DNA from 2 places in the Mesorhizobium sp. M1328 genome. Region 2 is predicted to be linked to the other one. Evidence: predicted binding sites of a transcription regulator. Region 2 holds the regulator's gene; the other holds the start of a gene.
The links. The regulator HrcA, encoded in region 2, represses chaperone genes, less so after heat shock. The targets are predictions, from matches to a motif close to GTTAGCACTCNCNNNNNGNGAGTGCTAAC.

Region 1 (7,602 bases), on a different contig from region 2:
CCATCTGACCGCCTTCGTGACGTTTCTCGGCTGGATGGTGGCCATCGGCGACTGGCACCGGGCAATGACGATCGCCATCGCCGTCCTCATTATCACATGTCCCTGTGCGCTTGGACTCGCCGTGCCGATCGTGCAGGTTGTCGCCGCGCGGCGTCTGTTCGAAGCTGGCGTCATGGTCAAGGACGGTTCCGCCATGGAGCGCTTGGCGACGATCAACGTCGCGGTGTTCGACAAGACCGGCACGCTAACGCTCGGACAGCCCCGGCTCCTCAACGCACCGTCCATCCACCCGACTATGCTGGCAATCGCAGCCGATATGGCCGCGCATTCCCGTCACCCACTTTCAAAGGCCATTGCAAACTTTGCAGGTTTCGCCGGCCAGCCAAAGCTCGATTCTGTCAGCGAGCACCCTGGATTCGGCATCGAGGCCACTGCCGCGGGCAGCACCTGGCGGCTGGGTAGGCGCGGATGGGCTGGATGGAAGGCCCGAACCGGCGGCGAAAGTAGATATGGCGGAACGGTTCTGACGAAAGATGGGATCATTGTGGCTTCCTTTGTCTTCGAGGACGCGTTGCGTGCAGACGCCAGAGCGGCCGTCGAGCAATTGAACAACGCGAGGGTTTCCGCGCAAATGCTGTCGGGCGACACCGCCGCTGCCTGCGGCGAGGTCGCGGCGGCGTTGGGCATCCATCACTTTGTTCCGGCGCTGCTTCCTTCGGGCAAGGTAGAACATATCGAAACGCTGGCGAAGGACGGCCACAAGGTGCTGATGGTTGGCGACGGCCTCAACGACACCCCTGCGCTAAGCGCGGCACACGTCTCGATAGCTCCAGCCACGGCCGCCGATGTCGGCCGCAAGGCAGCGGACTTCGTGTTCCTGCGCGAAAGCCTTTCGGCTGTACCGCTTGCCCTCGACGTCTCGCGCAAGGCCGGACGACTGATCCGGCAAAACATCGCCATCGCCATTATCTACAATGCCGTCGCCGTACCGATCGCCATTTCGGGGCACGTCACACCGTTGATCGCCGCAATCGCCATGTCCGCCTCGTCGCTGCTTGTCATCGGAAATGCATTACGCCTGGCGTCCTTTGCGACGAACGCACCGGAGACGGTGGGCAGGCGCGGCAACCGGTCCGCCATCGGCGCACTGGCGCGATCGTCATGACGACGCTCGTCTATCTGATACCTGTGGCCCTGTTCCTCGGTGCTCTTGGGCTATCTGGGTTTCTGTGGGCTTTGAGGAGCGGGCAATACGAGGACCTCGACGGAGCCGCGGAGCGCATCCTCATCGACCGAGATGACAGACCTGAAAGCTGACTGGCTGCGCGGTGCCGACATGATGGCGATGCCGCCGGCACTATTCGTTGAAACTGATGAAGATCAGGGCGCGGATAACGACCCAAGACGTGATGCTGCGCGCATCGCTGGCCGAGGCGCGTGAGTGACAATCTCTTATGCGTCTCGTCTTGGTTGACCGTCATGGCGTTAGCCAAGGCGAACGCATCTTTGTTTATGTCCGACAGGATCTCGATTTCAGCGCCATATACGACGATCCCGTCACCGAAGCGATGAAGGAAATTCAACGTGAACGTCGCCGTATGTAGAGCCCCGAACCCTCATCATTTTCTCGATCGCGCGCTGGCTCCGCTGAAACCATTCCTGGAAGACCCGCGCGTCGTCGAAACTTTCGATCAACAAGCCGGGCCACGTCTATGTCGAACGCCTCGGCTCCGACCATATGGAGCACCACGAGATTCATGAACTGACGGCCGCCGAAATCCAAAACATCGGTGAGCGCGTCGCCGGCGCGACAAGTCAGTTTGTCAGCCGCTCCAAGCCCATTCTCAGCGCCGCGCTGCCGACAGGCGAACGCATTCAGATCGTCCTGCCGCCGGCCGCTCCGGAAGGGGGCTCAATCTCGATCCGCAAGCAGGTGGTCAACAACTTCACGCTCGAGGAGTATCGCGACAGCGGTTCGCTCGACAAAGTATCGGTCGCTGTCGGCGGCCTAAGCGACATCGATCGCGACTTGATTGCCCATCTGCGCGCCGGTCGTATCTATGACTTCATCCATACGGCCATCACGAAACGGGTATCGATCCTGATCAGCGGCGGCACATCCTCCGGCAAGACGACGTTTCTGAACGCATGCTTGAAAAGCATCGATGCCAATGAGCGCATTCTGACCCTGGAAGACACACGCGAACTGTTCCCGCCCCAGGCCAACAAAGTGCACCTCGTCGCCTCAAAGGGCGATCAGGGCACTGCTGACGTGACGATTCAAAGCCTGCTCGAAGCATCGCTTCGCATGCGCCCGACCGCCTGTTTGTCGGCGAAATCCGCGGCGCCGAAGCCTTCTCGTTCCTTCGCGCGATCAACACCGGCCACCCCGGCAGCATGTCCACTGTCCATGCCGACACACCGATGGGTGCCTACGAGCAACTTGCCATGATGATGCAACAGGCTGGCTGTCGTCAGGTTATTCCAAGGCCGATCTGATGTCCTACATTCAGATGGTCATCCCGATCGTCATCCAGCTTCGCCGCGACGGCGGCAAGCGCGTCGTGTCGGAAATCTTCTTTGCCCGGGATGAATCATGAGCCAAGGCTATAAGGCCTTTTACCTGTTCTTCTGCACGGGAATCGTCTTTGCAGTCTGGATTCTTGGCTATGGCCTTGGCCTCCAGATTTTTTTCCGTGACGGCCGCATTCTCGAAGCGACGATCACCACCAATCCATTCGCCCCATTGCAACAATTCTGGCTCCACAAGAGCAACACCACATTGCAGATGGTCGCGATCGTGGCGCTCGTTCCGGCCCTCCTCGCCGGCGGCCTCGTCTCTTACATCGGCCTTCGGCCGCAAGGCAGCCCACTCGGTGACGCGGCCTTTCAGCGCGCGTGCTAGCCTCGATGTGATCGAGATGGGCAGCCATTGCGGCCATGGCGGCGGCGCCATCCGCTGCCTCGATCATTTCCGGAACCCTGATCTCGGCCGCACGATCTTCGTGGACCGACAGGAGACATACCAATGCGGTCGGCTGCTGGCAGGTCAGTGTGATCTCATAACCGTAGCGGATTAGCATCGAGAGCTCCCCCTAGCGGAAATCGACGGCCGTCAGCATATAGGAGGTGCGGCGTCCATGAGAGTAGGCTTCCCGCGCGACATCGTGGATCGAGTTGCGCGCTGCATCGAAAGCCGTGAGGAGATCCGCTTCGGACAGCTGCGTCCTGCCGGGCTGTGCCAGCGCGGCGGTCTCGACGAAGAACGGCACCTCGAACATGCCGTCATGGCCGACGAAGCGGACAGCATTGCGCACTTCGTCGAAGCTCCGGCTCCGGTTGGGAAATTCGAGGGTCACCGTCGGCATTCCTCTACTGAACATCGTGCAAGTTGGGCGCGTGCCATCAGGGTACCCTGATCTCTGTTGCGTCGTTCATTACGACGATTCAGCGACCCCATGTCTTCTGTTGCTGCCGATCGGCTGAGGCCGGTCATGATCTGGCCGTCTGCTTGGGCTGGAACACCGGTGAAGACGTGGTAGACGGTCCAGGAGCGATCCGTTTCGATGCGGCGGCCGTATTGATGGTCCACGGAATGGCGGCCGGGTGCTCCGCCTTCATTCTCCCACGTGCCTAGCGCGGTGGCATCGCGCACCCGCTCGGTGTCGTTGTTGTGGAGGTTCATTATTGTAGCCTTTCTTCATTGGCTGCTTCGGCGTGGATGGGCCCTGAATAGGGTATCAATCCATTCGCGTCCGTAATCGCCACCGCGTCCGGTTGCTGCGACATGTCGAGGGTCTGCGAAAGCTGCCGTGCAATCTCGACCGCGTCATCAAGATCGGCAGCTTCTGCGGTCTCGCAAGATCGGCAGCTTCTGCGGTCTCGCGGGCGACGACCGCATGTGCATCGTCAACGTCCCGGGTGCGGTAAAAATCGATCACCACTTCATTGATGCCCGCGCTCCCGTCTCGTCACAGCGTGCTGCTCTCAGCCCTTGCCGCGCGGGACGTTGGCGTTCGCGGCGAGCTTGATCTGGTTGCCGAACGTGCTTTCAGGCTTGGACTGAGCCTTTTCCTGCTTCGGCTTTCTGATCTCGCGATTGCTGCGTTTTTGTCCCTTGGCCATGGCCGAACGTCCTTTCGATGAGGGTTTCGCCGTCGCCTGCCGGCCACATGCCGACCGGCTCGAGACTGTCCTGCGTCGTCACCCGCTCATGACGTTCGTCGTCGTTGCGGATGCGGTATTGAGGTGAATCTCTCCGCGGCGGCAGGGTGCCGGTGATGTGATAGACGTCCCTGGGCAAAGCCGGTCTCCCGAAGCCGCTCTTCAGGCGGACAGCCTGGCCCACTGCAAAGCGATGTGCTGCGGTGTCGCGCGGAAGCTCCCGGCTGCGGTGTGAAAAGCTCGTTGCTGTCATGACAATTCATGGTCCTTTTCGAGTGCGGCATCGAGGTCCGCCGGATTGATCGGCACCATCTGCTGCAGTGGAACCTGCTTGGCGATCGCCGGCAGGTGGATGAAGGCGGCGACGCGTCGCCAGGCAAGCCGGGATAAGCCGTCGATTGACTCTTCGTCTTGGTCGACACGGTATTCTCCAGCCGGCTGCGGGGCATCGAAGCCGGGCAACAGGAATGCGGACGAAAATCGGACGACCGTCTGCGTGGTGCGTGTGGTCATGATAGGAGTCTCCGCAGGGACACGCGGATGCGCTTCCTGCATCATTCCCATCCGAACCGGAACGATCCCGCGGCTGCCAGTACATCCGTGGTCAGCACTGGACTTCGCCCCAGGTTCGAACAGAGCGAGATGCGCGCCGGATCGGCACTTGTGCATTCGCTGTCGAGAATTCGGTGGTGAATGGCGGGTCGTAGTCTCTGACACCGCGAAAGCCAAAACGGCCAAATCAACGTGGTTTACATATGCGCCTCAATTGGTGTTTTAACAAGGCGATCGGCATATTTATTTATTCTTCGACCCTACAGAACGGCATATCTCTGCAAAATAACTTCCCAAACACGAATGAATTTTCTTTTCGCCCGACGTGCCCGGGCAGCGGGAGCGGATTTGTATTTTTTGAAGTCTGCAAAATAGTTTTGGCACTCCTATCATTCGAGTGCCAACAGCACTATGTAAGTGTTGCGGCTGCCCCTATGCGTCGGCTGCGGAAAGAACCCAATGAAATTCCGGCCACTCCACGACCGCGTCGTCATCCGACGTGCGGAAGGCGATCTCAAATCCAAAGGCGGCATCATCATTCCCGACACTGCGAAGGAAAAGCCGCAGGAAGGCGAGGTCATCGCCATCGGCCCAGGTTCCCGCGACGAAAGCGGCAAGCTGGTTCCTCTCGACGTCAAGGCGGGCGATCTCATCCTGTTCGGCAAGTGGTCCGGAACCGAGGTCAAAATCGATGGCGAAGACCTTCTGATCATGAAGGAGAGCGACATCATGGGCATCGTCGAGAAAGCCGGAGCGGCCACCAAAAAAGCCGCCTGACCAGACTCCGACCCCTCACTGTCAAGATCGAACTGGACAAAACATCATGTCTGCCAAGGAAATCAAATTCTCCGCCGATGCTCGCGACCGGATGCTGCGCGGCGTCGAACTGCTCAACAACGCCGTCAAGGTGACGCTCGGCCCCAAAGGCCGCAACGTCGTCATCGACAAGGCCTATGGCGCGCCGCGCATCACCAAGGACGGCGTCACTGTCGCCAAGGAGATCGAGCTTGCCGACAAGTTCGAGAACATGGGCGCGCAGATGGTGCGCGAAGTGGCCTCGAAGACCAATGACCTCGCCGGCGACGGCACAACCACCGCGACCGTGCTCGCCGCGTCCATCCTGCGCGAAGGCGCCAAATTCGTTGCCGCCGGCATGAACCCGATGGACCTCAAGCGCGGCATCGACCTTGCCGTCAGCGCCGTCGTCAAGGAAATCCAGGCGCGCGCCAAGAAGGTGAAGTCTTCGGCTGAGGTCGCCCAGGTCGGCACCATCGCCGCCAATGGCGACGCGACCGTCGGCGAGATGATCGCCAAGGCGATGGACAAGGTCGGCAATGACGGCGTCATCACCGTCGAGGAATCGAAAACCGCCGAGACCGAGCTCGACGTCGTCGAGGGCATGCAGTTCGACCGTGGTTACCTCTCTCCCTACTTTGTCACCAACGCCGAGAAGATGCGCGTCGAACTCGATGACCCATATATTCTCATCCACGAGAAGAAGCTCGGCAATCTGCAGGCCATGCTGCCGATCCTCGAAGCTGTGGTGCAGAGCGGCAAGCCGCTGCTGATCATTTCCGAGGATGTCGAGGGCGAGGCTCTCGCCACGCTCGTCGTCAACAAGCTGCGGGGCGGCCTCAAGGTCGCGGCCGTCAAGGCTCCCGGTTTCGGCGACCGCCGTAAGGCGATGCTGGAGGACATCGCGGTGCTGACCGCCGGCCAGATGATCTCCGAAGATCTCGGCGTCAAGCTGGAAAACGTCACGCTCGACATGCTCGGCCGCGCCAAGCGCGTGCTGATCGAGAAGGATACGACCACGGTGATCGACGGCTCCGGCGACAAGGCCGGCATTGCAGCGCGCATCGGCCAGATCAAGGCGCAGATCGAGGAGACCACATCCGACTATGACAAGGAGAAGCTGCAGGAGAGGCTGGCGAAGCTCGCAGGCGGCGTCGCCGTCATCCGCGTCGGCGGCGCGACCGAGACTGAGGTCAAGGAAAAGAAGGATCGCATCGATGATGCGCTGAACGCCACGCGTGCGGCCGTTGAGGAAGGCATCGTGCCCGGTGGCGGTGTCGCGCTGCTGCGCGCCAAGGCCGTGCTGACCTCCCTTACAGGCGCCAACGCCGACGTGATCGCCGGCATCTCCATCGTGCTCAGGGCGCTTGAGGCTCCAATCCGTCAGATCGCCGAGAACGCCGGCGTCGAAGGTTCGATCGTGGTCGGCAAGCTGACCGACAGCAAGGATCGCAACCAGGGCTTCGATGCGCAGACGGAAACCTATGTGGACATGATCAAGGCCGGCATCGTCGATCCTGCCAAGGTCGTGCGAACTGCGCTGCAGGATGCCGGTTCGATCGCGGCGCTGCTCATCACCGCTGAAGCAATGATCGCCGACATTCCCGCGAAGGATTCCGCCCCGGCGGCAGGCAACGGCGGCATGGGTGGATACTGAGAACAGTGCCTGAACCGTTCGGCCAGCGCGGCCGGACAAAGCAATCCGCACTCCAACCTGGAAGGAAAACCTCCATGGCCATGCAGAACACCACTAAACAATCTCTCTCCCGTCGTTGGGAGGACTACCAGCCTTCGAAGACCATGCTGGTCTGGGCGTGCATCGCGGCCGTGATCGCCACGATCGTCATCGGCTTCAGTTGGGGAGGCTGGGTCACCGGCGGCACGTCCCAAAAGATGGCGGCCACGGCCAGCGACACGGCGCGTGGAGACCTGGCATCCGCCATATGCGTTGACAGGTTCAACGCGGCGCCGGATGCGGCGGCGAAGCTTGTCGAGTTCAAGGCCATCACCGACAGCTACAAGAAGCTTCAGTTCGTGGAAGCGGGAGGCTGGGCGACCATGCCTGGACAGACGACGCCCGACAAGCTGGGC
Region 2 (7,602 bases):
GATATCGACTTCGCCATGGGTGTCGTTCCAGATTTCCTCGGCCGTAGTGCGGCGATGGATTTCCGGATTGGCCGGATTCTCGAATTGCTGCGGAATGACGGCGTCGGGCAGCGTTGCCGCCAGCTCGTCCGCCTTGGCGATGGCGCCCTTCATGCCTTTCGGCCCTTCGGTCAGCACCAGTTCGGCACCGAGCAGCGCCAGCATCTTGCGGCGTTCGACGGACATGGTTTCCGGCATGGTCAGGATCAGCTTGTAGCCCTTGGCGGCGGCGGCAAAGGCGAGCGCGATGCCGGTATTGCCCGAGGTCGGCTCGATCAGCGTGGTCTTGCCGGGCGTAATCCTGCCCGAAGCCTCCAATGCCTCGATCATCGACACGCCGATGCGGTCCTTGACCGAGGCGATCGGGTTGAAGAATTCGAGTTTGGCCAGCAGATTGGCGACGACACCCTTCTCCCTGGCGAATTTATCAAGCCGCACCAGCGGCGTGTCGCCGATCGTCTCGGTGATCGAATTGTAGATGCGGCCGCGGCCGGGCACGTGTGTGGGGGTGGCGGGCTTGTTCATTGATTTTCCTCCCAGAGGTCAAGCGGCATAGGATAGAGCCATCCACCGCGCAAGATAGGCTGTCGATCGAAAAATATCCGAGTGAAGTTCGTGCTGAATACCCCCGCCCTTGCAAGGCGTGACAATCCCTGGGCGGATTGGCGAAAGAGGTCTATTGGCGGGCGGCAATTGCCGCCGCCGCACCGACCATGAATCCGGCGGCGGTGCGGTTGAGTGCCCTCAGCGCCCGCGGCGACTTCAGGAACCAGCGCGCCTTGGCCGCCAGCGCCAGATAGGGCACCAGCACCACGAGCAGGACGACGATGGTGAGCGCGACAAGGATCCCGTAGTCGACCAGCGTGATCGCCTTCAGATCGACGATGGTCGGGGTGATGGCGAGATAGAAGATCATCGTCTTCGGATTGCCGAGCGTGACGGCAAGGCCGGCTACAAAGCTGGATGCCAAGCCGCCCTTGCCTTTCTTTGCCTCCACCGTTTCGGGCGTGATGCCGCTCGTCCAGAAACGCCAGCCAAGAAAAGCGAGGTAAGCGACGCCCAGCCATTTGATGGCCAGGAAGACCATGCCGAAAGTTTGTGCGACGAAAGCGAGGCCGAGCACCACGGCAGTCAAATAGGTCAGGTCGCCGAGCATCAGCCCGAACGACATGGCCAGCGACGAGCGGAAGCCGGAGCCCAGTGCACGCGCAACGAGCGCGGTGACGCCTGGGCCGGGGATGGCTGCGGCGATGCCGAGGGCGGCGCTGTAGGCGAGGAACCCGGTGAGCGTCATGATTCGCGCTTGTCGCACAATGTTGAAGTTGGGTGAATTCCCTCGGGCCGGATTCGATTGCGCCAGCGCAGCAGGCGACACCGCCGTTCAGGAGCGGCCGTCTTCGTAGGTAACGCGCCAGATGGTGCCGTTACCGTCCTCTGTGACGATCAGCGAGCCGTCCTTGGCCATCGCGACACCGACCGGGCGGCCCCAGACGGCGTCGTTCGAGATGACGAAGCCGGTCATGAAGTCCTCATACTCGCCGGTCGGCTTGCCATCCCTGAATTTGAGCCTCACCACCTTGTAGCCGGTCCTGGCGCCACGGTTCCACGAACCATGCATGGTGACGAAGGCGTCACCCTGATAATCCGCCGGGAAGTTCTTGCCGTCGTAGAAGGCTATGTTCATCGGCGCCGAATGCGCCTGCATCAATACATCGGGGACAGTGGCCTTGCCGGCCAGGTCTGCCCGCTCGCCCTGATGGCGCGGATCCTCGTTATTGCCGATGTAGTACCAAGGCCAACCATAGAATCCGCCGTCCTTGACCGCAGTTGCAAATTCGAACGGCACGTTGTCGCCGAGTTCGTCCCGCTCGTTGACGACGCACCACAATGCGCCGGTGGCGGGCTGCACCGTCATGCCCGTGCAGTTGCGCAGGCCGGTGGCGACAGTTCGGGGATTTTTCCCATCCGGGTCAAAGGCGAGCACATCTGCACGGCCTTCCTCGGAGCCCCACGTTGCGCCGAGCGGCTTTGATTTCGCCCACGCGTCGACGCCGCCATCGGGTTGCTTGTCCATGTCCTCGGCGACATTCGAGTCCGAGCCAACCGATAAAAAAAGCGTCTTGCCGTCAGGCGAGAAGGCGATGTCACGGGTCGAGTGACCGCCCGACGGGATTTTGGCGACAATGGTTTCTGGTTTAGCGGACGCCTTTAGGTCACCGTCGCGATAGGGGAAGCGGACGATGCTGTCGCTGCTTGCGACATAGACCCATTGCGGCTTGTCGCCTGGCGGATAGAAGGCGATGCCATATGGATAGTTGAGGCCCTTGGCGAAAATCGCTTTCTCGATGGGTTTGGCGCGGCCCTCGGCCAGACGGTAGACACGTATTTGGTCGGCATGGCCGTTGGCGATGAACAGGTCGCCGTTCGGAGCGACGCGAACGACGCGCGGATTATAGAGTCCGGAGGCGATTATTTCGGCCGAAAAGCCCGGCGGCAATTCTGGCTTGGCGCTTTCGGGCCGCTCCGTCACGCCGGCGCCGTTCGAAGCGGATTGGGCGGGATCGGCTGGCGGCATGTCTTGCGGCCCGATCAGGCGGCGGACGCCAGGCCTGTCGGCGTGCCAATCGCCAAAAGCGGCTTCGCCTTTGAGCACCTTCTGATCCGACTGCCGGGCGGATGCCGGTGTCGCGACAAGGAGAGCCGCGGCAATGGCCGCAAAGCCGCCAGATCGGGTCATCAACGTCCTCCGGGATTCGCCTCGAAGAGGACAAACGGGATCAGGCATTGGTCGTTCCAAGCGGTCGTCCGGAACACGAGGATTTGAAGCCGAACCCCTTCAGTTGCCAGAGGCGTAGAAATCGTCATCAAGGCGCTTTTCCAGCGCGACCAGATCGGCCGGCAGCGGCAGGCCCATGGCCCGCATCTCTTGCAGCTTCTCACGCAACTGCTCTTGCACCTCGTGCTGATCCTCAGGCTGATTGACCATTTCCTCGAGCAGCAGGCTAATCTGGGCCTTGAACGATTCCAGCGCCATTCTTTTTCTCCTTGCGGCAGGCCGCGGCGGCTCCTAGCGCAGCATGCGCGAAATCAGCTGCGCGGTATAGTCGACCATCGGTACTATGCGGGCATAGTTCAGCCGCGTCGGCCCGATGACGCCGAGCGCACCGACGACGCGCGCGTCCTTGTCGCGATAGGGTGCCACCACCAGCGAGGAGCCAGACAGCGAAAACAGCTTGTTTTCCGAACCGATGAAGATGCGCACCCCCGGACCTTCCTCGGCGAGGTCGAGGAGCTGGATCAGCCCATCCTGCGTCTCCAGATCCTCGAACAGATGCCGCAGCAATTCTATGTCGGCCTGGGCAGTGACGTTTTCCAGGAGATTGGCGCGGCCGCGCACGATAAGCCGCCCAGGCACGCCGCTTTCGGCGCCTGCCCAGACCGCCAGGCCCTTCTCGACCAGATCCTGCGACAGCGTGTCGAGGGCTGCCCTGGTCTCTTCCTTGATGCGTGCGATCTCGACCCGCGCCTCGGCCAGGGTGCGGCCGCGGATATGGGCGTTGAGGAAGTTGGAGGCTTCGTGCAATTGCGAGACGGTGATGCCGGCGGGCAGATCGATGACGCGATTTTCGACGTCGCCGTTCTGCGAGACGAGCACGGCCAGCGCCTTGGTCGGCTCGAGCTGGATGAATTCGATGTGCTTCAGCGCCACCTCGTTCTTGGCGGCGAGCACGAGGCCGGCGCCGCGCGACATGCCGGACAGCATCTGGCTGGCCTCGGTCAGCATATGCTCCAGCGTCGCGCCCGAGCCGGAGGCGCGCACCTGCGCCTCGATGGTGCGGCGCTCCTCGTCGGAGAGGTCACCGAGTTCCATGAAAGCATCGACGAAGAAACGCAGGCCTGCCTGGGTCGGCAGCCGGCCAGCCGAAATGTGCGGCGCATAGATCAGGCCGAGATGCTCAAGGTCGCTCATCACGTTGCGGATGGTGGCCGGCGACAGCGACGACGGCAGGATGCGCGACAGGCTGCGCGAACCGACCGGCTCGCCATCCTTCAAATAGGAATCGACGATGCGCCGAAAGATGTCGCGCGAACGCATGTCGAGCGATTGAAGCGCGGGCGATTGCAGCGCGTGCGACGGAAGCACGTGCGATTGCGAACCGGGATCGACTGCCTTGGTCATTCGAGCCAAAAACCTCCGGCCCGAAGATATAGACTTCCGCGGCGGCGGCGCAACCGGTCCATTTTCCTTTGCGCCTAGCGCCCCGTGCGGCTACAAGCCCGGCCAAGATTCCGAAGAAAGAAAGAAGCCTGAATGCGCCCTTCCAAACGCCAATTCGACGAAATGCGCCCCATCTCCTTCGAGCGCGGCGTCTCCAAGCATGCGGAAGGCTCGTGCCTGGTGAAGTTTGGCGACACGCATGTGCTGTGTACGGCCAGCCTGGAGGAAAAGGTGCCGGGCTGGATGCGCAATTCCGGCAAGGGCTGGGTGACGGCGGAATATGGCATGCTGCCGCGCTCGACCGGCGAGCGCATGCGCCGCGAGGCTTCGGCCGGCAAACAAGGCGGCCGCACGCTGGAAATCCAGCGGCTGATCGGCCGCTCCCTGCGCGCCGTGGTCGATCTGCAGGCGCTCGGCGAGCAGCAGATCACCGTCGACTGCGACGTGATCCAGGCCGACGGCGGCACGCGCACCGCTTCGATCACCGGCGGCTGGGTGGCGCTTTACGATTGCCTGCGCTGGATGGAAGTCCGCCAGATGGCGAGCCTTGGCAAGGTGCTGAAGGATCACGTTGCGGCGATCTCCTGCGGCATCCATGATGGCCAGCCGGTCATCGATCTCGACTACATCGAGGATTCCTCGGCCGGCACCGACGCCAATTTCGTCATGACCGGCAAGGGCGGTATCGTCGAGATCCAGGGCACGGCCGAGGGCGAGCCGTTCTCGGAAGAGCAGTTCGCGGCGCTGATGGTATTGGCCAAGAAGGGCATTCAGCGCCTGGTCAGCCTGCAGCAGATGGCCGTGGACTGATCTTCAGTTTATGACGATGAGGTTGACGATCCTGTGACCCCTTCCGCAATCCTGGAATCAGCACTCTACGTGACGGATCTTGCTGCCGCGGAACGGTTCTATTCGGGCGTGCTCGGGCTCGATCCGCTCGGCAAAGTCGACGGCAGGCATCTCTTCTTCCGCTGCGGCGACGGCGTGCTGCTCATCTTCAATGCCGAGGCGACCAAGGTGCCGCCGGCGTCCGATGCCAAGCTCAAAGTGCCGCCGCATGGCGCCGTCGGCGAGGGGCATCTTTGCTTCGCCGCAAGCGCGGATGAAATCCCGCGCTGGAAAGCCCATCTTGAGGCGAAGAAAATCGCCATCGAAAGCGAGTTCGAATGGCCGCAGGGCGGCCGCTCGATCTATATTCGCGACCCCTCGGGCAATTCGATCGAATTCGCCGAGCCAAGAATCTGGGGCATCTGATGCATTCGCCAACTGTTCACTCGCTTGACGGGCATAAGATCGTCGTCGCCAGCCATAACGCCGGCAAATTGCGGGAATTCGCCGATCTGATGGCGCCGTTCGGCATAGAAGCGAAGTCCGCCAAGGAATACGGCTTGCCGGAACCGGACGAGACCGGCAGCACTTTCGAGGAGAACGCCCTCATAAAAGCCTTGGCCGCCGCCAAGGCCACTGGATTGCCGGCGCTGTCGGACGATTCCGGCCTATGTGTCGATGCGCTTGACGGCGCACCCGGCGTCTACACCGCCAACTGGGCCGAGACGCCGGACGGCTCCCGCGACTTCGGCATGGCCATGCAGCGCACGGAAGTGGCTTTGCAGGAAGTTGGCGCGATCACGCCTGCCCAGCGCAAGGGCCGCTTTGTCGCGGTGATCTGCCTGGCCTTTCCCGACGGCCAGGCGGAATATTTTCGCGGCGAGGTCGAGGGCATGCTGGTATGGCCGCCGCGCGGCGAGCTCGGCTTCGGCTACGATCCGGTGTTCTTGCCCAACGGATTCGAAAAGACCTTCGGCGAGATGAGCGCGGAGGAAAAGCATGGCTGGAAGCCCGGCCAGCCAACCGCATTGTCACACCGTGCCCGCGCCTTTCAGAAATTCGCCCAAGCCCGATTGGCCGCCGCATGACCATGCTGCTCGACCGCAGCCCTGGTTTCGGCGTCTACGTCCACTGGCCGTTCTGCGCGGCCAAATGCCCCTATTGCGACTTCAACAGCCATGTCCGCCACCAGCCGGTCGACCAGGAGCGTTTTGCCCGCGCCTTCGAGACCGAGCTGGCGACCATGCGCGGCCGCACGGGACCGCGCGAGGTGACAAGCATCTTTCTTGGCGGCGGCACGCCGTCGCTGATGAAGCCGCAGACCGTGGCGGCGGTGCTGGATGCAGTGGCGAAGAACTGGACGGTGCCTGGTGGCATCGAGGTGACGCTGGAGGCCAATCCTTCCTCCGTCGAGGCCGAGCGCTTTCGCGGCTATCGCGCGGCGGGCGTCAACCGGGTGTCGCTTGGCGTGCAGGCGCTGAACGACAAGGATCTGCGCTTTCTCGGCCGTTTGCACAATGTCGATGAGGCCCTGCATGCGATCGGCCTGGCGCGCGAGATTTTCCCACGGTTGTCCTTCGACCTGATCTACGCGCGGCCGGACCAGACGCCTGAAGCGTGGCAGACGGAACTCGAGCAGGCGATCGGCCACGCCGCAGACCATCTGTCTCTCTATCAGCTGACCATCGAGGAAGGCACGCCGTTCCATGCACTGCATGCGGCAAGGAAATTCATCATTCCAGACAATGAGGTTGCCGCCGATCTCTACGCGTTGACGCAAGAGATCACCGCCGCACGCGGACTGCCGGCCTACGAAATTTCTAACCACGCCAGGCCCGGCGCCGAAAGCCGGCACAATCTCACCTATTGGCGCTATGGCGAATATGTCGGCGTCGGTCCCGGTGCGCATGGCCGCTTCGTCGAGAGCGGGCGGCGCGTGGTGACGATCGCCGAGAAAATGCCGGAGACCTGGGCCAATCTGGTCGAGGCCAAGGGCCATGGCGTTACCGGCGGCGAGATCCTCACGCGGTCGGAAGAGGCCGACGAGTTCCTGCTGATGGGGCTGAGGCTGGCGGAAGGCATCGACCTTTCCCGCTACGAGGCATTTTCAGGGCGCGGCCTGTCGACGGCACGGCTGTCGGTGCTGCAGGACGAAGGCCTGGTGGCGCCGATCGGCAATGCCCGCCTGCGCGCCACGCCGGCCGGCATGATCGTGCTCGATGCGGTCGTGGCGGATCTGGCCAGATAGCACGTTGAAGAACGTTCTCTTCGTCTGCAGCCAGAATCGCTTGCGCAGCCCGACGGCGGAGCAGCTGTTTTCCAAGCGGCGGGACATCGAGGTCGCATCAGCGGGCACCAATCACGATGCCGACACTCCGTTGACGCATGAACTCGTTGCCTGGGCCGACATCATCTTCGTGATGGAAAAACCGCACCGCGCCAAACTGCAGCAGAAATTCAAGACAAGCCTGAAAAAGGCTCGAGTAATCTGCCTCGATATTCCCGACGACTATGAA

Region 1: NKH23_RS19465 (co-chaperone GroES) is a predicted target of HrcA. The motif match lies at 5,093-5,121, and genes of this name have one in related genera.

The regions. Positions count from the first base shown of each region.
Region 1 covers NZ_JAMYLO010000011.1:2,877-10,478, reverse strand. The annotation lists gene NKH23_RS19510 (cation-translocating P-type ATPase) at 1-1,165, shown strand, start outside; gene ccoS (cbb3-type cytochrome oxidase assembly protein CcoS) at 1,162-1,317, shown strand; partial or broken gene virB11 (P-type DNA transfer ATPase VirB11) at 1,585-2,600, shown strand; gene NKH23_RS34645 (hypothetical protein) at 2,510-2,956, opposite strand; partial or broken gene NKH23_RS19490 (transglutaminase family protein) at 2,967-3,083, opposite strand; gene NKH23_RS19485 (DUF1488 family protein) at 3,096-3,359, opposite strand; gene NKH23_RS19480 (hypothetical protein) at 3,356-3,685, opposite strand; gene NKH23_RS19475 (hypothetical protein) at 4,052-4,417, opposite strand; gene NKH23_RS19470 (hypothetical protein) at 4,414-4,677, opposite strand; gene NKH23_RS19465 (co-chaperone GroES) at 5,176-5,493, shown strand; gene groL (chaperonin GroEL) at 5,540-7,168, shown strand; gene NKH23_RS19455 (hypothetical protein) at 7,243-7,602, shown strand, end outside.
Region 2 covers NZ_JAMYLO010000001.1:479,191-486,792, forward strand. The annotation lists gene cysK (cysteine synthase A) at 1-564, opposite strand, end outside; gene NKH23_RS02360 (LysE family translocator) at 716-1,333, opposite strand; gene NKH23_RS02365 (PQQ-dependent sugar dehydrogenase) at 1,421-2,776, opposite strand; gene NKH23_RS02370 (hypothetical protein) at 2,876-3,073, opposite strand; gene hrcA (heat-inducible transcriptional repressor HrcA) at 3,107-4,219, opposite strand; gene rph (ribonuclease PH) at 4,352-5,068, shown strand; gene NKH23_RS02385 (VOC family protein) at 5,102-5,512, shown strand; gene rdgB (RdgB/HAM1 family non-canonical purine NTP pyrophosphatase) at 5,512-6,174, shown strand; gene hemW (radical SAM family heme chaperone HemW) at 6,171-7,334, shown strand; gene NKH23_RS02400 (low molecular weight protein tyrosine phosphatase family protein) at 7,339-7,602, shown strand, end outside.